2 regions of the Belliella baltica DSM 15883 genome follow, and region 2 is predicted to be linked to the other one. Evidence: riboswitches for the same ligand, from Rfam matches in the RefSeq annotation. Region 2 holds a riboswitch; the other holds the start of a gene.
What was found. A riboswitch is a leader RNA that binds a small molecule or an ion and turns the genes downstream of it on or off. The one in region 2 is predicted to bind cobalamin.

Region 1 (12,241 bases), 1.3 Mb from region 2:
CCGCTTCGGGGAAATTCTTCCAAGAGTTGATCTGAACGGCTAAATCTGCATTAGCGATCAAAACTGGAATTACTACATCTGCCAACGGATCACCTTGACTACGCAAGGCTTCCATTGATTCATTTTGATATAATTTTAATTTATCCACCTACTTCTAACCTTCATTTTGTAATTTAGTTTTTGGAATTCATTCATACTTATGCTTCAGAAGACATATACCCTCTTATTCTTTATATTACTATTTAATTTAAAAAGTTTCGCTCAAAATTCCACTGATATTATTGCCATTGATGTGAAGAAATCTTTCGGTAAAATTGAGCTTATTCCTGGAACAGAAACGAAAATTACGGATAGAAAAGGATATGACAATCAGCCTAATTTTATCAATGACAAGCAATTGGCATTTTCCTCAGCTGATGAAAAAGGGAATTTTGATATCATTATTTATAATTTCGAAACGGGTAAGTTTACCAACCTGACAAAAACACCCAATCAAAACGAATATTCTCCAAGAATTACAGATTGCGGGCTTTATGTCTCCGCAGTCACCGTAGAAGAAGGCGGGTTACAAAGGCTTTGGCTGTATCCAACGAATTTTGGTGAACCAGAACTCCTTTATGATGATATTTTGCCGGTTGGCTACTATGATTGGTTTGACAACAAAGCAGCGATGTTTGTCCTTGGTCAGCCCAATTCTTTGGTTTACCCTTATAGTAAATCTGATGTTTTGACCATCAGTCAGAATATCGGAAGAAGCGTGGTCAAAAGACCCAAAACAAGCATTATTAGCTTTATAGATAAGAATTCTATAAGTGAAATCTCGGATTCAAAGTCTTATGCTATCAAAGGATTTGATCTTGAGAAGAAGGAAAGTATTGACTTAGGTTCAACCAAAGGGCTGGTAGAGGATTTCATTTGGCTTGACAAGAAACACCTGCTCACTTCAGAAGGAAACAGTCTTTTTATTAGAAAATTTAACGAGGATACTTGGTATAAAATTGGTGAAGTAAATCTTCCAAATTACCAAAAAATAAGTCGACTATCTTATTCGCCAAAACTCAAGAAAATTATTATTGTCATGGATCGAATGGATTGATTTTTCAATAACAAAAAAAGTCCTGTACCTTGCGACGAAAATTTATCCATAGATCATTCTTAATACTCCCAAAATTTATAAAGTATGCGTAATTTCCCCATGATCATTTTATTCCTGCTTGCTACTTTCGGCAATATCCAAGCTCAGATAGTGGACAAAAAGAATTTGATAGAAAAGAATGCTGAATTAAAGAAAATTGAGGGTGGATTCTCATTTACCGAAGGACCGGCAGTAAGTCGCTTGGGTGATGTTTATTTCACAGATCAGCCTAACAACAGGATTATGAAATGGTCCTTTTTCACTGGAGAAACAGAAGTTTTCTTAGAAAATGCAGGCAGATCAAATGGGATGTTTTTTGATAAAAGTGGAAATCTGATTGCCTGTGCTGATATGGATAATCAGATTTGGTCAATTGATGAAGAAGGCAATAAAACCATTCTGATCGAAAGTTATCAAGGCAAAAAATTAAATGGTCCGAACGATTTATTTATTACACCTACTGGAGAAATGTACATCACCGATCCATTGTACAAAAGAGACTATTGGACTAGAGATCCCGAATCACAACAAGACGGCGAACATTTGTATTTCCTTTCTGCAAACAGGTTACAATTTATGCCAGTAGATGAAAATCTTGTAAGACCAAACGGAATCGTCGGAACACCTGATGGGAAAAACTTGTATGTATCTGATCCAGGTGCAAATAAGATTTACAAATACGATATTATTGAAGATGGATACCTTTCTAATAGAGAAATTTACTTGGAGAGAGGATCTGATGGGATGACTATTGATTTCAGGGGAAATATCTATGTAACTGGTGAAGATGGAGTAAAAATCTATAACAAAAAGTCGGAAGAAATTGGTCACATACCAATTCCCGAAAAATGGACAGCAAATGTGACTTTTGCAGGTCCAGACAGAAAAACGCTTTTTATTACAGCTTCCGAGTCCGTTTACAAAATAAGAATGAAAGTTTACGGAACTTACTAATCTGAGCTTTCCTTAGGCAGCAAAAACAAAAAACCAATCAGCATAGCTATCATACTATGCTGATTGGTTTTTTGTTTTGATCTACTGCTACAAATGTAAATACTCCTGAAACTGCCTTTTCTCTCTTGTCGTCATACATTTCTTCAACATAAATCTCTACATGGACTTTGAGGCTTGTGTTTCCAATTGAAGTAACTCTACCTACCAATTCTACAAATGTGCCTTCAGGAATAGGCTGAGTAAAGTCAATCCTATCACTACTTACTGTCACTACCCGTTGACGGCAAAATCTAGTAGCAGTGATAAATGCCACTTCATCCATCAACTGCATTGCTGTTCCTCCGAAAAGCGTCCCATAATGATTCGTGGTATTGGGGAAAACCGCTTTAAAAATGTGCGTTTCTGATTGCTGTATCCTTTCTTCTAAGTTCATATTATTTTTGTTTCAAAAGCTGCGAACGCAACTGTTTTCTTATCTTTATTCTTAAGTCGAGCCTTCAATTTTCTCAAATGAATCAAAAAGAATCAGCAAGCTTCTATACAAACTTGCTGATCTTTCGGTAAACACTAATTCAACGTAACAGGAACTAGTTCTCTCATAGCTTTTGCAGCCAAAACCATTTCGACTAGAGACTTGTGGGTTTCTTCCCATTGTCTTGTTTTCAATCCACAATCAGGATTCACCCATATCTGTTCTGATGGAATTACATCTGCTGCTTTTTGCAATAATTCTATGATTTCAGCTTTGGAAGGGACCCTTGGTGCATGGATATCATATACTCCAGGCCCTATTTCATTTGGATACTTGAAGTCTGCAAAAGCATCCAAGAGCTCCATCTGTGAACGAGAGCATTCAATCGTAATCACATCGGCATCAAGGTTGGCTATATGACCAATGATGTCATTGAATTCTGAATAACACATGTGTGTATGAATTTGGGTATTGTCATCTACCCCGCTTGCAGAGAGCTTAAATGCTTTGATAGCCCAATCTAGATATCCTTCCCAATGTTCTTTCCTGATTGGCAAACCTTCCCTCAATGCAGGCTCGTCTATCTGAATGATACGGATTCCTTCTTTTTCCAAATCCAAAACCTCATCTCTAATAGCCAAAGCAATTTGATTACATGTCACGCTTCTATCTTGATCATCCCTTACAAAGGACCATTGGAGAATGGTCACCGGTCCAGTAAGCATTCCCTTCACAAACTTTGGAGTGAGGGATTGAGCATATTTTGACCAAAATATTGTCATCGGTTCCGGCCTATACACATCTCCATAGATAATCGGTGGCTTGACGCATCTGCTGCCATAACTTTGAACCCAACCAAATTGAGTGAATGCAAAACCGTGCAAACGCTCACCGAAATACTCTACCATGTCATTTCTTTCATATTCACCATGAACCAAGACATCTAAACCAATTTCTTCTTGGATTCTGATTGTCTTCTCCGTTTCATCTTTAATGAATTGTTCATAATTCTGCTTATCGATTCTTCCATCCTTGAAGTCAGCACGAACTTTTCTTACTTCCTTTGTTTGAGGAAATGAACCAATTGTAGTTGTTGGATAAAGCGGAAGATTCAGTAACTCTGCCTGTACAATCTTTCTATTCTGAAACGAAGATTTTCTCTCAAAATCAGAGTCCAAAACATTATTCAATCGCTTCTTTACTTCATTTTTATGAATCAAGCTTGAATTTGTTCTGTTGCTGATTGCTTCCTGATTTTTATTGAAAATATCAGAAAATACATTTTCAAAAGATTCTAAACCATTCGCATTTGGAACATTGACAGATTTTGACAATTTCTTCAAATCACTAATTTCCACCAATTTTTGTTTGGCAAATGAAAGCCAACTTTTGATATCATTATCAAGCTTCAACTCACTATCCAAATCGCATGGTGAATGAAGTAAAGAGCAAGAAGGAGCTATAAATAATTTTTCGGGATCAACTTTTCTCAGAACCTTTTGAATTAGATTCAATGAATTTTTATAATCATTTTTCCAAATATTTCTTCCGTCAATTAATCCAAGTGAAATGGAAAGATCTTTCGGTCTATTTCCTAACAACTCATCCAATTGCTCGGGACAACGGACCAAATCTACATGAAGACAACAAACAGGTAAAGATGTTGCTACGCTTATATTTTCGTACAAACCTCCAAAATAAGTTGCTAACAATGTCTTCAAGTGAGGGTACTTTTTTCTGATTTGGGAATAGGCGCTTTGAAAAGCCTCTTTATCTTTAATTGAAAGATTCATAGCCAAAAATGGTTCGTCAAACTGAACCCACTCTACACCATGTTCTACAAGCTTATCCAATATTTGGAAATAAACAGGAAGAAGATTTTTTATTAGGTCAATGCGATCAAAACCTGCTTCTTTTTCCTTACCCAGTAAAAGGAAAGAAACTGGCCCCAAAATAACAGGCTTCGTTTTGAAACCTGCCAGTTTTGCTTCTGCAAATTCCTGAATGACTTTTGAAGAAAATAGCTTAAACTCTTGATTTTTCTTGAACTCCGGTACGATGTAATGATAATTCGTGTCAAACCATTTGGTCATTTCCATGGCCTTGATATCCAAACCATTTGCCTGATATCCTCTCGCCATTGCAAAGTACAAATCGATTTCAGACTTATTTTTGTCAAAAATTACAGAATGATACCTTTCGGGAATGGCTCCAACTGTAAATGCCATATCCAAAACATGGTCATAGTAAGAAAAGTCATTTGAAGGAATCAAATCTATCCCACATTCTTTCTGTAAGGTCCAATTGCTGAGCTTGATTTCGTTTCCTACTTGAAATAACTCCTGCCTTGTGATTTTTCCTGCCCAATAGTTTTCACAGGCCTTTTTCAATTCTCGCTGACTACCAATTCGCGGATAGCCAAGATTATGCGTTTGCATGGTCTTTTAACTTTATTTGTTTGAAATAATTGGTTAAAAGCTCATCACAATAAATCAAAAATGCTTTTGGAAAAGAAGGTGTTAGAAAAGTGAAGGAAATAAATATGTCCCAAATCAGACACACTTTTCCTATCAAGGAAAAACCAAAATCGGTAAATCACTTTGGATCAAAGACCTATAGAAATGCCAAAAAAGCATAGAAGGAAATTGAATCACACTTGACTAAAAGCTTCAAATCGCGAAAGCATCGTCATATCGAAATAGGCAGGTCTCCTGACTTGTAACAGCTTTTGTCGTCCTTCCCATTTTATTTAAAACAGTGGACATACTAGGACAAAAACCTTTGGATTGTTACTTACAGTTGCGCGACAGTTCGTGATTTGCACACGATTCCCTTTTAATACACACCTAAGCATAACCAATTCCGGATGATATAGAATTATAGTAAAGAACTTTAATTTCACAAAACTAGTAAAATCACTTTACCCCACACTAATCTATCTAAGTTTTAAATAAATACTTCAAAAACTACTGGGCTTCAAGAATAAATTACAGTTTTATCAAAATATAATTCTGTAGCAAGCATTCTTGTTAACAATTCCCTTCTATGTCACAAGAGCTTCCTTCAGAACTGTTCATTTGTAAAATGGGATTTTCCTTCACATAATCTTCCCAAGCTTTATTCAAAGTATCCTGGAATACCTCAACAGGTTGAGCTCCCGAAATACCAAATTTCCTATCAAGAACAAAGAAAGGAACACCTCTCACTCCAATTTGTCTTGACTCCGAGATATCTTTCTCAACTTTTTCAGCGAACTCATTTGATTCCAAACATGCCTGAGCCCTTTCTTTATCTATTCCTACTTCTTCTGCCAAAGAAATTAAAGTACTCAAGTCATCAATGTTTTTTCCTTCTGTAAAATAAGCCCTCAAAAGTCTTTCTTTCATTTCATCACCTTTTCCTAAGGTTTTTGAAAGTTGTAACAAGCGATGTGCATTTTTGGCATTGGCGACTACGGTTTTGTCCATGTTGTACACCAAGCCTTCACCCCTCGCCATTTCTGTCACTTGATTGGTGATTTGATGGGTTTGTTCTAAACTCCAGCCCTTAGTTTCTGCCAAATATTCAGCAGTTGATTTGCTAGGGTCTGTTTTCATATCTGGATTGAGCAAAAAGCTTTTCCAGACGATTTCAACATGGTTTTTATACTCAAAATTCTCTAAAGCAGATTCCAATCGTCTCTTGCCAATATAACAAAAAGGACACATGATATCCGACCAAATTTCTATTTTCATGATTTTTAGGTTTTATTGTAATTACAATCAAATTTCAACACCAAGAGTTCCGAAATATGAAAACAAAAGAGTGTCCTTCCTGTGCCATGGATGTAGATAAAACAGCTGTTTTTTGTCCAATCTGCAACTTTGAATTCCCCCGTCGAAATCCCATTTATGCTTGGGTAGCTGTATTGCTAGCAATCTTTTTATTGATCCTTTTTATCTTTTAGTGGAATGTTTTCAGAAGTATAACTCTCTTAAGGAATATAAAGTGAGGTAACAAAAAATTAGCTAAAGGAGCATTAGTCCTATAATCTTCTTGAAAAAATTAGAATTTTGTAATGTCTATAGGGGCGCTAGTCCTTTATTTCTAGTAGAAAAAAATTGAGCAACCAAACCCAGAAGGGTATATACCTGAAATCTTAATCTATTTGGAAAAATTCGCCTAAAGCTAATATTCCTGAATCCTTATTAAGATGAATGGGCTAAAGCACTATTCCAATTGAAGAAATTACGTTAGTGGTATTAAATAAAAAAAAATGTATAAAGACAGCAAAATTAAATTGATACCTAGATTAATCGTTGGCTTTATAACGATTGTTCTCTTTTTCTATGATAAGACTTTAGCTAGATATTTTATTTTCCCAGCACTTATAATTATGGGATTAATTGAGCTAACCATGAAAAAAAGACAAAGAAATCAAGAGTGAAATTACATAGCAATGCTCACGTCATAGATATTTTCCTATTCGATGATTATTACTTAAAAATCGAACCAAATAGAACATTTCTTGATCTTGTCTATAACTATTGAAGAACACATACCAAGTTGTATTCTTATTTCTCTTGAAAGAAGTATAATGCATTCCCTTTCCATACTTTTCGAAATACTCTGGCGCAGGTTTTTTGGATTTATTCGGTAGATCTTTTTCGATTTCGGCAAAAAGATCATCAGCATAACGGTACGCATCTTCGAAAAAGCCGAAGTACTCCTTTTCATAAAGAATTAATGACAACTCTTCAAAGTATGCCCTGATTTCAGGAAGGAAGAGCACTTTCATTTATGATAGATTTTTTTCAAATCCTCCTCTATACCTTTCATTAGTTCACTTTTTGTGATCCCATTATGAAAATCTTCAGGTAATTCATACTCCTCACCCACCTCCCTCAATCCAAGAACTTGCGCAAGCAATGTGTCTACTAGATTGTTCAAGCTACGATTTTCTTTTTTTGCAAGGTACTCAAGCTTTTCTCTAACGGAGTCACTAAGCCTTAGTGATGTTGTTTTTCTTTTAGATGTATTCATTTGTGTTTATTTGTATTCATTCGTGCTCCAAATATACATTTTTTACTTTAGCAGAAGTTGAAAGAGCTCTGATTGTTTGATCGATAGCTTTACCACAACTTCCTGTAAGGAAATCTATGTTTCTTATTGGCTATATTTTCTTTGCTAGCCTATCTTTTCTTAGCAATGAACTCTTTTAAAAGAAACTGCAATCTTTGAATTTAATTTCAGGAAAATATAGCTTTGGCTAAAGCCAATATTCCTGAATCCTTATTATGATGAATGGGCTAAAGCGCTATTCCAATTGATGGGAATAGCTTAATAATTTTCTTAATGACTAAAACACAGAAATTTTGAATGAACTGTTAATGACGAAGAATCATTAAATTCACTAATTTGAATTTTGAGGCTCTAAAGTTCCAATCCTATTACTCAAGAAAAGATTATCTAACTTTTATTCCTGCTTTATCCTCACCTAATTCTGTCCTATAGCAAAGCCGTACCAAAGTAGTAGCAAAGTAACACCAAAGTAGTACCAAAGTAAGAGATAGTGCGACCTTTACTGTCAAGCTGATTTTAAGTCTGTGTTTTACTTCACTATTAATTATCTCTTCAGATACTAATTGAACAACTCATTTTTTATTAATTCTGAAATAGATTCTTTGAATTTTTAAATTATTGATATAATAATTTGCATATTATTTCAATACTTGTAACCTTTGTTGACACAAAGACCATGTACAGTAAAAAAGACATAGCAACTTATTCTTCAATTGTCCCAAACATTTTGGGTTCAATGGCTTTGTTATTTTTATCTCCGCTAAGAGAATTTAGGAATAGCTTTAGGGCAACGCCCCTATCTTAATTTTTGGTGCCCTATGTGGGCGACCTCAATCAGCAATATTTCCTCAATTTATCATTTCTAAATTAACCTAAGAGTCACCACTCTGTCTATTCCAATAAACTCAATGGACAATTACTCTTTTATAATCAAGCCAGCTACGGAAGCACATACTATTTATGCTTCTATCATCACAGATGAAATGGAGCAATCAGCAAAAGCCAGAGGTACTGGGATTGCTAAAAGATCTCCTGAATACATCGTTACCAAAATGATGGACGGCAAAGCGGTAATCGCCACCACATCTGATGGCGAATGGGCGGGATTTTGCTACATCGAAGCTTGGGGCCATGGAAAATATGTAGCCAACTCAGGTCTTATCGTCGCTCCTCAGTTTAGAAAATTTGGATTGGCCCGTCAGATCAAAAAAGAAATCTTTAAACTCAGCAGAACCAAATATCCTGAATCCAAAATATTCGGCTTGACAACCGGCGCAGCAGTGATGAAGATCAATTCTGAATTGGGTTATATTCCTGTTTCTTACTCCGACCTGACTGATGACCAACAGTTTTGGAAAGGCTGTCAAAGCTGTGTCAATTTTGAAATCTTACAAAGCAAAAACAGACAAAACTGCCTTTGTACAGCCATGCTTTACGAACCAAAAGCTCAAAAAATTCAGCATGAAGACTTGGCCCTTCGAGACGATTTCAAGAAAAATATCAAGCTTTTTGAGCGTTGGACAAGATTGAAAAAATATGTCTTGTTGAATCTTAAAAAAACCAAGAGTAAAACCATCAACCTATTTTAAACCACAAGCCGAAAGCTTACAAAAAATCTTAAAATGAAAAAAGTAGTATTAGCATACAGCGGAGGATTGGACACCACTTTTTGTGCACTTCACCTGACCAAAGACCTTGGATATGAAGTCCACGCAGTACTGATCAATACAGGAGGTTTTTCAAGTGAAGAACTATCGGAAACCGAAAAAAGAGCAGATAGCCTTGGGATTTCATCATTTACCATTCTTGATGTAACCAAAACTTACTACCAAGAAGTCATCAAATACCTGGTATTCGGCAATGTTTTGAAAAATCAAACTTATCCACTTTCTGTATCTGCTGAAAGAATATTACAAGCCAAAACGCTTGCAGATTATGCTAAGAAAATAGGTGCCAAATGTGTCGCACATGGAAGTACAGGAGCAGGAAATGATCAAGTTCGTTTTGATATGATTTTTCAAACGATCATTCCTGACATCGAAATCATCACTCCTATCCGTGACCTTCAGTTGAGCAGAGAAGCCGAAATCGATTATCTCAAAAAACATGGCATTTCGATGAACTTCGAAAAAGCCGCCTACAGTATCAATAAAGGAATCTGGGGAACCTCTGTTGGAGGAAAGGAAACCTTGACTTCCAGTCAAACACTTCCTGATTCAGCTTGGCCTACTCAGGTTACTAAGGAGAAAGCCGAAGAAATAAGTCTAATCTTTGAAACAGGTGAATTGATTGGTGTCAATGACACCCTATTTGATAATCCAGTGGAAGCCATATTGAAAGTAAATGAATTGGCTGCTCCATTCGGAATTGGAAGAGATATTCATGTGGGAGATACGATAATTGGAATCAAAGGTCGCGTTGGATTTGAGGCTGCTGCACCTTTGATTATTATCAAATCCCACCAATTACTTGAGAAACACACTTTAACCAAATGGCAGACTTTCTGGAAAAATCAGCTAGCCGAATTCTATGGCAATCACCTGCACGAAGGACATTATCTAGATCCTGTGATGCGGAATTTAGAAGCTTTTTTAGCAGATACACAAACATTTGTCACTGGAAAGGTGAAAGTAATGCTGCATCCTTTCCGTTTCCAAGTGATAGGAATAGAGTCTGAGCACGATTTGATGGCATCCAAGTTTGGCAGTTATGGCGAGATGAACAAAGGTTACACAGCACAAGATGTCAAAGGATTCACCAAGATTCTCGGTAACCAAACCGCAATTTTCCATCAAGTAAACAAGCCAGATCATGAAAATTAATGTAGCCATTATCGGTGCAGCGGGCTATACAGGTGGAGAATTACTGAGACTTTTGGTTCATCATCCGATGGTGAATTTGTCTTATGTTCACAGCAATAGTCAAAAAGGAAAACGCGTTAATGAAGTACATCCTGATTTGATTGGAGATACAGATTTGAAATTTACAGATCAAGTTTCTACAGATGGAATTGATGCCGTATTTCTTGGTTTGCCACATGGAGAGACCAAAGGTTTTCTTGATAAACACAAATTTTCTGATGATACTGTAATCATTGATTTGAGTACAGATTTTAGAGATGAAAGCAATGGTTTCCTTTACGGACTTCCAGAAATTAACAGCGAACAAATAAAATCAGCCAAGAAAATAGCCAATCCAGGCTGCTTTGCTACCGCGATTCAACTAGGCCTTGCTCCTGCTGTTGCAAAAAATTGGATCAAAAATCCTGTTCATATCTCTGGAATAACAGGCAGCACGGGAGCTGGGAAAAAATTAGCCGAAACCTCACATTTTAGCTATAGAAGTAGCAACATGTCTGTTTACAAGCTTTTCACCCATCAGCATCTTCAGGAAATCAAACAAACTTTCCTGCAAATTCAACCTGAATTCAATTCAGAGTTGCTCTTTATCCCCTACAGAGGAAATTTCCCAAGAGGTATTTGGATTACTTCCTACTTTCCTTTTGATGGAGAACTTGAAGAAGCGTACCAATTGTTCGAAACCTTCTATAAAGACGCTCCATTTACCCATATTTCGCGAAATGACATTGATTTGAAGCAAGTGGTAAATACTAACAAATGCATTATCCATATCAAAAAAGAACGAGGACAATTGGTAATTTACTCTGCTATAGACAACCTACTCAAAGGAGCTTCAGGGCAAGCCATTCAAAACTTTAATCTCGCTTTTGGATTGGATGAAAACTTGGGTTTAAAATTGAAGAGTATCGCATTTTAAGTTAAGAGAGATGAATTTATTTGACGTTTACCCTTTAATTGACGTCACCCCTGTAAAGGCTCTAGGGGCTAAACTTTGGGATGAAAATGGGGCTGAATACTTGGATTTGTACGGTGGTCATGCTGTGATTTCTGTGGGACATTCACACCCACATTTCAACCAGCGAATCAAAGATCAACTTGATCAAATCGCCTTTTATTCTAATTCGGTTCAGATACCGATTCAAAAACAATTGGCTACAAAATTAGGAGAGCTTTCTGGATACACAGATTTTAACCTATTCTTATGTAACTCAGGAGCCGAAGCAAATGAAAATGCACTCAAATTAGCTTCATTTGTAACAGGAAAATCTGGCTTTATTTCTTTTTCAGGTGCTTTTCATGGGAGGACATCAGGAGCAGTAGCTTTGACTGATAATCCCAAAATAATTGCTCCCAGCAATCAACGAACAGATGTTCATATTTTAAATTTTAATGAACTTATTGGAGTAGAAAATCTTTTGCGAAAAGGGAATATTGCAGGAATTATCATAGAAGGAATTCAAGGAGTTGGAGGGATTCAAATTCCCAATCCTGAATTTCTAATAAAGCTTTCTGAATTATGCAAAAAATATGATGCCAAATTGATTCTTGACGAAGTTCAATCAGGATACGGGAGAACTGGTAAGTTTTTTGCACATCAATGGGTCACTGGGCTCGTTCCAGATATGATAACGATGGCCAAAGGAATGGGAAATGGCTATCCTGTTGGAGGTGTGTTGATTCATCCTGATATCAAAGCTAGCTTTGGTTTGCTTGGAACTACTTTTGGAGGAAATCATTTGGCCTGTGCTGCTGGATTAG
Region 2 (12,241 bases):
AGTTCTGACAATTACTTGGCAGAGTCAATGATTTTTAAATTGATTTTTCAAAATTAAACAAATATTGTGATGGCAGAGCATAATGAAAAAGGAAAGCGTGCAGAAGAGTTGGCCAAGGATTGGCTGACGGGTAAGGGGTATGTTTTTAGAGAAGCAAATTACCGATATAGTCATTCAGAAATTGACTTGATTTTTGAATACAAAGACCTTCTTGTATTTGTTGAGGTAAAATTTAGAAGTGGTGTAGGCTTTGGATTTGCCGAAGAATTTGTTGACTATACCAAGAGAAAGCTAATCATCAAAGCTGCTGATCATTATATTCATGAAAATGATTGGCACAAAGACATTCGTTTTGATATCGTAGGAGTATATCAAGATAAAAATGGAAATGTTAATTTTAGACAATTTGAGGATGCATTTTATTAAAAAAGCCCTCCAAACAGAGGGCTAAAGATCAGCTTTTAGGCTTAAATCTCTCAACATAGTTTTCGACTGGATCTAGCGATTGCAAATAGCGATAAATCGCTCGCAGATCAGACTCTTCCATTCCAGAATACATGACCCAAGGCATTATAGTCTGAAAATCATCAGGAGCTAATTTTTCAGGGACATAATTGTTATCATCACTATACATTTTGAAACGTTGCACAAACATATCTTCTGTCCAATTCTTCAAACCACTTTCATGGGGCGTTAGATTTGGGGTGACTAAAATCCCTCCTGGCATTTCCATTTCTCGACCTCCTGCTAATTTTTCACCTACAAAGCTCCCATTTTCAAACTTGGTATGACAATCAGCACATGCGGCTGCATTGACCAAATATCCTCCATAGGCTATCTGATCACTTGGATCAGGTTTTTCAGTGAAATTAGCTTTCTCAGGCATTGTTTTCAAAATCAAACTAAAAGGAAAATCGGCTTTGGATTTAGGATGATTTGTATTTATTGGATCAAGTGTTCTAAGATAAGCTATTATAGCTTCCAAATCTTTAACATCCAATTGCCCATAGTTTTTGTAAGGCATAATTGGAAAAATAGCAGATCCATCTTTTCTAACTCCAGTAGAAATCAACCTTAAAAGCTCACCATCAGTCCAATCACCTATTCCCGCAGGCGTAATGTTAGCGGAAATAAATGTCCCTGGAAAACCCATCTTCTGATCAAAAACCTCCCCACCTGAACTCTCGGTTCCAGGAACTATAGGTCCAGAAAATAGACTGAAATCTCTCACAGAATGACAATCAACACAAACCATAACATGGTTTGCTAAATACTTTCCATATGCAACTTTTTCGTCAGTAATCTCTACCTTGAAATCAGCCGGCGGATCTCCAACATTTGGTAGTGCAAAGCTGATATATGCCACAGCTAATAAAATCAATATGACAAGTGAAGTAACAAAATATGCTAAAATCTTAATCCCCTTTTTCATAATTATCTTTTTTACATGTTTAATTTCTCTTATTAAAAATCACCTATTATCCTTCTAAAGCTTTCACCCTAATGAGTGATATTGTTTTTATCAAGTATAGATTCCATCTTCGGAATAAAGTCTCAATCTGTGAATTAGATCAGTTCTATTTTGAGCTTCGGTTTTAATAAAAATATTTTTAAGATGGGTTTTTATAGTGTTTTCACTTACATATAGCCTAGTAGCAATTTCCTGATTTGACAAGCCTAGTTCTAATTGTTCTACTACATCCTTTTCTCTTTCCGATAGAGGTGTTGGAAGTTTTACGTTGATAGCTGAAAAATTAATATCGTATCCATTTTTATCAGTAATATCACTTTTCAATGACTCAATTTCCTGAAATTGTTCTCTTCTAAACGCAATGATTTTCTGGTACACAATAAACACAAATGAAAAAAATAAAAAACAAACAGACAACATACTATACTACAGGTATTTATATCAAACAGTTTTAATCTAAATGAGATAATATTTTCCCTACAAAAATTCATGTTTTAAATGATAAATGAAAAACCTACTATTTTTTAAATAAAAACTCATATTTAAAAAAATAACAGATTTATCAAGTTTAGAAACCCTTATTAAATTTACTGATTTATATGAATAATCGAAAAATTTTGGCATTTACAAACAGAGCACTTTTCAAATATCCATCTTATAATCAGTACTTTGAAATAATATTTTTTGACACTTTAGTCTTTGATTATTTACTAAGCATGAAGGAAATTGTAGATAATAGAAATCATTCAAATGGTCGATGGTAACAACCTGCATGAATTGTGAAAGAAGTGCAAAAAAACGTAAAACTAGTAAATTATAATTTTCACCTCAGATCAGGATTCTAAAAAATATTCTAAAAATGTTTTAAAGGAATCAAATTCAAGTATTTCGCTCGTGGATTCAATAGAAATAGTAAAAGGAATTTCATAAATAGTAAGGGATAAAATATCTTTAGGTAACCTCAACTTATTCTTTCGAATAAGAAGTTTAAGCCAACGAGTCAACTTCTCTTCTCCAATAATTCTTGGGAATTCATAACTTGTGGAATCCTGAACTTTGCCTGTTGAAACATCAAACTTCAAACTATCCTTTGGAAGAAGCAAATTGATCTTATCACTCACTATCAAATCTTCAGGAGTTCCAGAAACTAATGGAAAACCACATTGCATCAACCAAAACTCATCCGCAGTCTCAATAGCAATATCCAAATCATGAGTAACTACTAAAATTGCTTTACCCTCCTCCTTCGCAATCCTTCTTAGCAAATGCATGATTTCAAATCGATTGATCAAATCCAAATGAGCAGTGGGTTCATCTAAAATTACAACTTCTCCATCTTGAACTAGCGCTCTTGCTATCATCACTTTTTGCATTTGACCATCGCTAATTTCGGACAAGACACTATCTTTAAGATATTCAATATTTGTAGCAAGAAGCGCTTTTTTCACCACTTCATGATCTTCAATAGTGAGATTTCCAAGCCATGATGTATGTGGAATTCTCCCGAGCGAAACTAATTGATAAACTGTCAAATTGCTTAAAGCAACCTTTTCCGTTAGAACAACAGCTATCTTCTTTGCTAATAATTTCTCATTGAATTCAGAAATAGCTTTTCCTGAAAAGCTGATATCACCTTTCAATATGGGGATTTGCCCCATTATAGTTTTTATAAGAGTTGATTTCCCGACTCCATTTGGACCTAAAAGGCATGTTAATTTACCTTTTTCTAACCTAAAAGAGATTCCTTCTGCAATGACCGATTCCTTGTTTTGATTTTTATATCCCAGTGATAAACCTTCCCCTTTTAAAATTATCTCCATACTTGTCTGATTAAAACTCTTTACTAAAATTCCTTCTTAAAATTAACCAAATTACCATTGGAGCTCCTATCAACGAGGTAACAGCATTGATTGGAAGTGTTTGTGCAGATCCTGGGAGCTGACTAATTGAATCGCAAAAAAGTAAAACAATTGCACCTGTTAAAGCAGATGCTGGAAATAGGATTTTATGATCTCCACTTTTAAAAATTAATCTTGCCATATGAGGAACTGCTATTCCAATAAACGCAATTGGGCCACAAAATGCAGTCGCAGAACCTGCCAGCAACCCTGTACTCAAGATCATAGCCCAGCGCAATTTATTAATATTCACTCCCATACTTTTTGCATAAGCTTCACCTAGAAGCATTGCATTATAAGACTTGATAAAAATCAAAACTGGGGTAACTCCCAAAACACAAGCAAATAAAAATAATTCTAATTGGCCTCCCTGAGTGCCTCCAAGACTCCCCATGGACCAAATTGTGAATACTTTTAATTGCTCAGCCTCACTAAAATAAGCCAAGACAGAAATCAAAGCACCAGCCAAGCTTCCAAACATCAACCCAACGATCAGTAGCGTCATGCTGTCCTTTACTCTCCATGCAGTCAAACTCATGAGTAATAGAACTAAAATTGCTCCAGAGGATGCCGCAAACACTACAGCCCACATTCCAAAACCCCCTGAAAAAAAACTCAAACCAAATGCTGAACCAGTCATCACTAGCAATGCAACACCTAATCCAGCTCCTGAACTAATCCCCAAGACAAAAGGTCCTGCTAAAGGATTTCTGAAAAAAGTTTGCATTTGCAAACCGCTTATTGACAAAGCTAGACCTGCCAAAATTGCGGTAAAAGCTTTTGGTATTCTATAATCTTTTACAATAATACCCCAAGACTTCTTGCTAAATTCTTCTCCAAAAAGACTTGCAGCAATCTCAGACATCGGAATGTGAACTGAACCAACGTTTAGGTTGATCAGAAAGAATAATACACAAAGAACTGCGCCAAAAACAAAAAGTAGAAAATGTCTAGTGTTATTTTTCATTCATTTTTGAGTAAAAATAAAGAGAATAATTTGGTAATAAATCTGGATGGAGAATCTTGATGATGTCTTTCAAAATCAAATCAGGCCGCATGTAACCCAATTCAAAATATTCAATTCCACCTGTCTCCCCTTTTTTCGAGGTATATGAATAAACATTGTTTTTTTGAAAAGCTTTAAAACCAGCATATCTTTCATCAGCACTTTTCATGGCTTCCAAGCTCACAAAATCTGATGCTCCTAGCCAAAAATCAGCATTCTGAGCTTGGTCAAGCACATATTCATAGTTAAGTTGGCTACTGCCTGTACCAGCTTGCGCTTTAAATACATATTCCCCTCCAGCAGCATTAAGCAATTGTGCCCCCCAAGAGTCATTTCCTGGAGCATACCAAATATCCTTGTACATCACTCCAGACATGACCGTCGGACGATTTTCCAAGACAACATTAGAGACTAAATTTAATGCTTCTAAATAATTGGCTTCAATAACATCAAATTCAGCTTTTGCTTCTTCATATTTCCCTAACAACACCCCTGTGAATTTAATCCATTCTGCTCTCCCAAGTGGATGCTGCTCCACATATTCCCCATTGATTACAGCAGCTATTCCAGCGCTTTTGAGTAAATCTAAGTTTTTCAAATCTTCCCCTAAGGTTGAAATCATCACCCAATCTGGTTCTAGATCTATCATCAACTCAATATTGGACTGAGCTCCAGAACCAAGGTCTTTTACCAAGTTTTTGTTTATCCTTTCTCTAGTGAGTTTAGAAGAAATCAAATCTAAATTGGGAAAGCCAACCAACTTTTCTGTGCAATCTAATAAATCTAAATGTGGAATATGAGTTGTAGAAGTTAGGATTACTTTTTCTATTGGCAATGTAATTATTGCGTCAAATGTCCCATCAGGAATTGATTCACCCGAACTTTCTAATACCAAATACCTATAAGGTTGATGCTCTCCCGGGAAAGCTTGCGAAACTTCTAAAACCCAATACCCCTCCCCTTTAAATATATGAAAACCAGACGCGTAGGAATTTTGCAAAACTGAGCCTGATATTTCATTTTCTTGATTTTTATTATCACAGGATAGTAGGAAATTTAAAAAAAGAACAATGAATAAAATTTGAGAAAAGGGCTTCATAAAATTGATCAAATATTTTTTAAACGCCTCAAAGATACAAATGAGATTTGTTTTTAATCAATTTGAAATAAAAAGCTGAGATATTAAATAATACTTCTCCTAACAGCTCAGATTTATGGCTACAAATAAATATTCCAAAGAATATTTGAATTTCTGGATTTGGATTGCTTATGTTTGCAACAAGATTTGGTTCTCGATCCTTTATCAGGCCCTCGAGATTAAAAGGGAATTCGGTGAAATACCGGAGCTGTCCCCGCAACTGTAACCTCGTCCTAAAACTAATTAGGATAGTAATTTACCACCTCCATTGCCATTGTTCGTCCCGATCACTATCGGGAGAGGACGAGAAGGCCGGTAAATTCAAGGAAGCCAGGAGACCTGCCTATTCTTATCAAATTCAAAGCTTTCGGGTGAAAGGCTGAGATGAAAAGGAAATGTTTCAGAACGAATGTTATTAACTCTTCTTCAATATCAATTTGAAGATTACACGTTCTTTTATCATTGTTCAATTCTCTCAATTTTATTCCACGGATGACTTTGAATTAAATAATCGATTTTCCATTATTTAATTCGAAAGGCATTGCTATTTCTTAGTTTCGTATTTCTTACTTCATTTTCAAATGAGGTTGATAAAACTCTATTAATTCCGCAAGATACCGTGGAACTGAAATTGGTCGAGGTTTATTCATCTCCACTTGAAAAATACACCTATGGACAGACGCTCCAGAAAGTTGATTCAAGAGACTTGAACGAATTTCAAGGGCAATCTTTAGCAGAATTGCTTCAGCAACGAAGTGGGCTATTCCTTAGACAATATGGACCTGGTATGTTAACATCTCTTACCATGAGAGGCACGTCTGCAGGTCATAATTCAGTTTTTTGGAATGGAATCCCAATCAATAGCCCCTCGCTTGGTCAAGCAGATTTTTCAATATTGCCAGTTGGAGGATTTGACGAAGCTACGATACATTATGGCAGTAGCGGAGCACTATATGGCACTGATGCAATCGGTGGAGCCATTCATCTGAACAACAAAAACACATTCAACAAAGGGCATCAAACCAAAATCCTGAGCACTTTTGGAAGTTTTGGAAGATGGAATCAGCAAGTTGAATATGGGTATTCAAATCAAAATTTCTCGAGCAGAAGTCGCGTGTATAGAAATTTCTCAAAAAATAATTTCAAATTCAACAACTTAGCAAGAGCTGGAAGTCCTGAAGAAAGACAAAGAAATGCGGAAGTTGAACAGTTTGGGGCTATGCAAGATTTGGCTTGGAATCTCCGTCCAAATCAGCAACTCAGCACATCAATTTGGTGGAATCAAACAGACAGACAAATTCAGCCTGTGATGGGATCAAATGGTTCCGATGTACAGAATGACAATAATTTCCGAGCAGTAGTTGATTATAATAAATTCACCGCTGCAACGATTTGGAATATTAAAGCAGGGGTAGTTTTAGATGAATTGAAATTCAATCAGAGTGTCAATCAAACCTCCCAATTTCTCCTATCCTCAGATATTGATTGGACTATTTCAGAAAAGTTGAAGTCAAAAACAGGAGTGCGGTTCAATCATGTAATTGGGAATCTCAGCAGCTATGAAGCCACTGAGGATAGGTTAGAACTTTATCAATCCATCAATTATCTTCCAGCTTCTAACCTCGCATTTTCTTTAAACTTAAGACAAATGATCTTCAATAGAGATCTTGCCCCATTCACACCGAGCATTGGATCAGAATGGACATTTTTTAAAAATGAAAAGAACAAATTCAGCGCACACACCTCTGTCTCGAAGAGCTTTAAAATCCCCACACTGAATGATCGATTTTGGGTTCCAGGAGGAAATCCAGACCTAGAATCTGAAGAAAGTATCAGTGCAGAAATTGGTTTGGCTCATGTTTTCAATAGTAATTATTTCATGATCAGCAATCAGATCAATCTTTACAGCATGTGGGTTGACAATTGGATCATTTGGCTGCCAAGAGGGAGTTTTTGGAGTCCAGAAAATATCCGTGAAGTCCGAAATCAAGGTTTAGAATATTTTGTAACGATTAAAAAATCATTGAATCAAATGCATTTAGAATTCAATGGAAGTTACAATTACACCCTAGCGACGATTCTCAATAACTTATCCGAAAATGACCGCTCGCAGGGAAATCAACTTCCTTATACACCCAAACATAAGACTCAGGGAAATTTACGCTTCACATACAAATCAAATTCTGCTTTTGTAAATGGACATTGGATTGGAGAGAGATATATCAATACAGACAATACTTCTTCAGTCGCTCCTTATGGACTTTTGGATTTAGGGTATAGTAAAAGTTTAGAATTCAGTCTAAAGATAAAGGCCTCAATAGGATTTCAAGTAAACAATATAACAAACAATGATTATCAAGTTCTCAGATTGAGAGCAATGCCCGGAAGAAATTATCTAATCAATATCAATTTAACACTATGAAAAATTTAAGATTATTAGGCTATCTACTAGCCTTATCATTATTTATCTATTCTTGTGACGGTAGTGGCGAGGAACGACCTCTTGGAGAGTACGAAAAGGGGCTTTTGATCATCAATGAAGGAAATTTCTCTTCTCGTGATGGAGACATTAGCCATTACAATTTCAATACGGGGGAGGTACAGCAAAACATATTTGAAAAAGTTAATAATAGACCTTTTGCAGGATTGGTTCAAGATCTCGTTGAGTACGAGGATTATTTTTATTTGGTCGCGAATACTGGTAAAGTAGAAATTGTAAATAAAAACACTTTTGAGAGCATAGGGTCTGTAGAAGGCGAAGAGCTAAATATTCCTAGATCAGCTATTATAACTGATAACAAAATTTACATTGCCGATTGGGGTCCTTACGATGCAAGTTTCGCAAGTCCAGAATCATATATTGCCATTGTAAATGGTATCACAGGAGGAGCAGTTACAAAAAAATCAAGAACTTCAAGTCGTCCTGAAAGTTTCTATAAAATAAATAACGACTTATTAATTGCCTGTTCTGCTGCGCGGAAAATTGATGTTATGAGAGTAGGAGTCGACACAGTAAATAGGAGTATCGATGTGGAAGGAACTCCTGTCAGATTCTTGGAACATGACAACAAACTGCTTCTTTTATCCAGAAACTCAAGCACTGTTTTCTTTCACGAAATCAATAAGAGTAACTACAGCATTAGCAATACGACTGAAATCAATATTTCTAGACCAACTTCGAAGTTGACATTGGGTGAAAATGGAGAGGCATATGTCATTACTTCAACAGGATGGCCTGACTATAATGATGCTGTAGCCAAAATTTCAATCACTTCAGGTCAAGTCATAGATGCTTCCCTGTATGAAGGAAACGGTTTTTATGGAATTGGTTTTGATAATTTTGATAAAAACATCTATGTCTCTGAAAACAATGGTTTTCAAGGTTCAGGAACAGCTATAGTAATTAATCAAAGTGGTAATGAAGTCAAAACTATCCCAACAGGGGTAGGCCCATCAGGCTTTATTTTTAAAAGGTAAAGAAAGAAAAGAAATATCTACAGTCAATTAATAACAATGTAGTTATTTTTTGAATTGGCAAACGGGTAAGAAAGCTTGAATTCATTAGTGAAATGAAACATCAAAGCAAAAAAAGACCGATTATAATAGCTCTGAAATTATAATCGGTCTTTAAAATTAATCAATCAATTCCGATTTAATGTTTCTAGATGTATAGATTAAAAGGTAAATGATTAATAATAAAATCACAAGAGCCGCTACTTCAAATTGAGCCCAGATTCTTGACCTTGTCACTACTTTTTCGGAATTAATAGCAAGCCTATGTCCCTCCTCCAGTTGGATATTTGATAGCTTTTCCAAATCACCTATCGCTCGTTCGATATATTCATTATATATATGAACTTGTTCATAATTAATCCCTTTTTCATCAGAATAAAGAAGATCATAATCTGCAATTCTCAAATTTGTCTCAATAATACCTCTAAAATCTTTTAGGAATTCGTCTTCAGTGGCTGTAAGATTTGTTTTTTCAAAAGTACTCACTGTTGCAAGTATCTTATCTTCATAAGTCTTTATATCTTCAATTACATGTGAATAATCCGTCTCCTCCCAACAGTGATTCACCAATAATTTAATCCTAAATAAATTTTCTGATATTGTAAAAATGTAACTTTCAACTACTAATCTATCCTCGTATACTGAAGCAAAAGACTCTTCTAATTCATTAAAGTTTTTTCTATCCAAAATATTTTTACCAAATATCACCAAGAGTAGAAATGTCAAGACAATCGCGGCTTTAAGTTTATTATTTAATGATTTAGGAGTTTTCATAGCTTACGTTGAGGTTACTCAATTGATTTAATAAATCTAGACGATTTTTAATTAATTAAACTGTTAAGAAAGTAAAAGAAAACTTGAAAAGCAAAAAATAAAAAACAAATGACTTTTTCGGAAAATCGTTAACTAAATCTTCAAATTTTCATAAAACAAAAAGATGTTTCTTAAAAAAAGAATAGCAATTTTCATTATGGCTAAATGAAACTCAAAATTGATTTAAACAAAAAAGCCTCCTAAAAAGGAAGCTTTCGTGATCCCGCTGGGGCTCGAACCCAGGACCCATACATTAAAAGTGTATTGCTCTACCAGCTGAGCTACGGAATCATTATAAATTAAATGGAGCATTTCTTTTTTTGAAATGCTCCACTGACATTGGTCTGGCGACCTTAGTGTGATCCTGTCAGGACTCGAACCTGAAACCTACTGCTTAGAAGGCAGTTGCTCTATCCAGTTGAGCTACAAGACCATTTTTCTACTAGAAATCTATTTGAAACAATCCTAATTAGAATTCAAATTTATACCCTCTAATCTTAATTAAAAAGGAAAAATATGATCTAATTGTAAAATTCTTTCAATTTTCTTCTAACTCCCTCAAAACAATTGATTTAATTTTTTGAAGTTTTTAGAAAATATTGTCGGGGTGGCAGGATTCGAACCTACGACCTCCACATCCCAAATGTGGCGCGATACCGGGCTACGCTACACCCCGAACTTTAATAATTATACTTTCAAATTTTTTAACTCCTTATGAGTTATTAACAGTGATCCCGCTGGGGCTCGAACCCAGGACCCATACATTAAAAGTGTATTGCTCTACCAGCTGAGCTACGGAATCATTTTGATCAATATCATCTCTAACTTTTAAGAGACTTTTAACGGTTTTTGATTTGTTTTTTGTCGAATCATTGCCGTAATTGGACTGCAAATTTAAGCGGACTATTTTAAAATGCAAAACTCAAAGGCAATCTTTCTTACAAAATTTACAATAATTTTATTGATGTTTTCACAAAGCTTTAATTGTCAAGCCAATACAATTAGCCTCCAAAACGCAGATTCTTTGTTTAAAACCAATAACTACCAAGAAGCTATGGCTGTTTATGAAAACTTACTCCAAAATGATGAAGTTTTCTCTCCTGCAATGCTCCTGAAAATGGCTTATATTTCTGAAGGAAAAGGAGATTTTTCAAAGGCAAGTTTTTATCTAGCTAAATACTACGACATTAACCCTAATCCAAGAGTTATCACAAAAATCAAAACGCTAACAGAGCAGCCAAATCTGGTTGGATATGAAATTACTGACTGGGATAGATTTTTCAAATTCACTTCTGACCTACAACAAGAAATCACTTTGGTATTTCTAAGTTTATTGTTGATATCCTTTATCTTACTTTTCATTTTTCAGCAAAAAGCTAACAAACCCAAATACTATGTCCCCAGTATTATCCTAATCTTCTTGGTTTTTGCTAGCAATAATTTTCTCAAACGATCATCCACAGGAATTGTGACTGGCAGTCCTACAATCATAATGGATAAACCAACAGCAGGAGGGAAATTGATAAAAAATGTAGATCCAGGACACCGGGTAATCATAAAATCTTCAAAGGATATCTGGTATGAAATAGAATGGGGAAAACAAAAAGCATTCGTCAAAAAAGAGAGCATCACTAAACTTTAACTTTCTCAAAAGCTAAAAATCAAGTGCATCTAAAGTTTTGAAATGGCCATTCATCCTTATTTTAGCTTTTGCTCGCTCAACTTCTCTTAAAACAGGAATCACCTTAATGAAATGCTTGATTAAAAACTGAATCCGCATGCTCTCTTTCCTCATGACAAGTAGCTCGTATTCTTCTTCCAAGGACAACCCAATTTTATGAGTTAATGTAAAAGAATTGATCGCTAAGGGTATGATGCTTTGAGGCTCGCCAATCAATCTGAAAAATTCTTTTAGATAAAAAATAAATTCATTGTGCAAATGGGCTGCAACTGAAATATCATTTTCAAAAGGGATTATTTCACCTGCTGCATAGAGTTTGTCTTGAAAAGGGTTTTCAAACCTTATTAATTCATAAACACGAATCACCTTAGTTTTGATATCCAATCTACCATCTTCATAGACTTTACTCACTTCCTCCAAATGTACTTCTGAACCAAAAGGCATTAATTTATCTAAATAAACAGACACTCCAAATCTACCATCACCTTCGCTTATATCAGCAATCAACTGTTTATAACGAGGCTCAAAAATATGAAGATTAAGATGCTCACCAGGAAAAGCAACTAGTTTGAGTGGAAAAATAGGAATTATTTCATTTGTCATATCTTTCCAACTCATTATGCTTGATAAAGTTACTGATTAGAATGTTCTCAAATTAAAAAAGTTGATATAGAGGAACTTGATTTCTTTATAAATCAAGTTTAAAAATTACGAATGATGA

Region 1: it holds a riboswitch for cobalamin, as region 2 does, so the genes downstream of both, metE (5-methyltetrahydropteroyltriglutamate--homocysteine S-methyltransferase) here and BELBA_RS18745 (TonB-dependent receptor) in region 2, are expected to answer to the same signal.

The regions. Positions count from the first base shown of each region.
Region 1 covers NC_018010.1:2,880,115-2,892,355, reverse strand. Annotated here, with positions in the region: gene BELBA_RS13135 (oxygenase MpaB family protein) at 1-115, opposite strand, end outside; gene BELBA_RS13130 (TolB family protein) at 200-1,096, shown strand; gene BELBA_RS13125 (SMP-30/gluconolactonase/LRE family protein) at 1,181-2,089, shown strand; gene BELBA_RS13120 (acyl-CoA thioesterase) at 2,139-2,522, opposite strand; gene metE (5-methyltetrahydropteroyltriglutamate--homocysteine S-methyltransferase) at 2,657-4,999, opposite strand; cobalamin riboswitch at 5,246-5,437, opposite strand; gene BELBA_RS13110 (DsbA family oxidoreductase) at 5,591-6,295, opposite strand; gene BELBA_RS19715 (hypothetical protein) at 6,817-6,987, shown strand; gene BELBA_RS13105 (hypothetical protein) at 7,009-7,338, opposite strand; gene BELBA_RS13100 (hypothetical protein) at 7,335-7,583, opposite strand; gene BELBA_RS13095 (N-acetyltransferase) at 8,531-9,211, shown strand; gene BELBA_RS13090 (argininosuccinate synthase) at 9,245-10,444, shown strand; gene argC (N-acetyl-gamma-glutamyl-phosphate reductase) at 10,431-11,399, shown strand; gene BELBA_RS13080 (aspartate aminotransferase family protein) at 11,410-12,241, shown strand, end outside.
Region 2 covers NC_018010.1:4,149,992-4,162,232, forward strand. Annotated here, with positions in the region: gene BELBA_RS18715 (YraN family protein) at 70-426, shown strand; gene BELBA_RS18720 (c-type cytochrome) at 455-1,432, opposite strand; gene BELBA_RS18725 (response regulator transcription factor) at 1,523-1,849, opposite strand; gene BELBA_RS19795 (hypothetical protein) at 2,071-2,235, shown strand; gene BELBA_RS18730 (ABC transporter ATP-binding protein) at 2,305-3,291, opposite strand; gene BELBA_RS18735 (iron ABC transporter permease) at 3,302-4,336, opposite strand; gene BELBA_RS18740 (ABC transporter substrate-binding protein) at 4,326-5,375, opposite strand; cobalamin riboswitch at 5,645-5,874, shown strand; gene BELBA_RS18745 (TonB-dependent receptor) at 6,133-7,935, shown strand; gene BELBA_RS18750 (YncE family protein) at 7,932-8,990, shown strand; gene BELBA_RS18755 (MCP four helix bundle domain-containing protein) at 9,147-9,800, opposite strand; tRNA gene BELBA_RS18760 (tRNA-Lys) at 10,058-10,130, opposite strand; tRNA gene BELBA_RS18765 (tRNA-Arg) at 10,199-10,272, opposite strand; tRNA gene BELBA_RS18770 (tRNA-Pro) at 10,442-10,515, opposite strand; tRNA gene BELBA_RS18775 (tRNA-Lys) at 10,569-10,641, opposite strand; gene BELBA_RS18780 (tetratricopeptide repeat protein) at 10,864-11,481, shown strand; gene BELBA_RS18785 (LON peptidase substrate-binding domain-containing protein) at 11,494-12,138, opposite strand.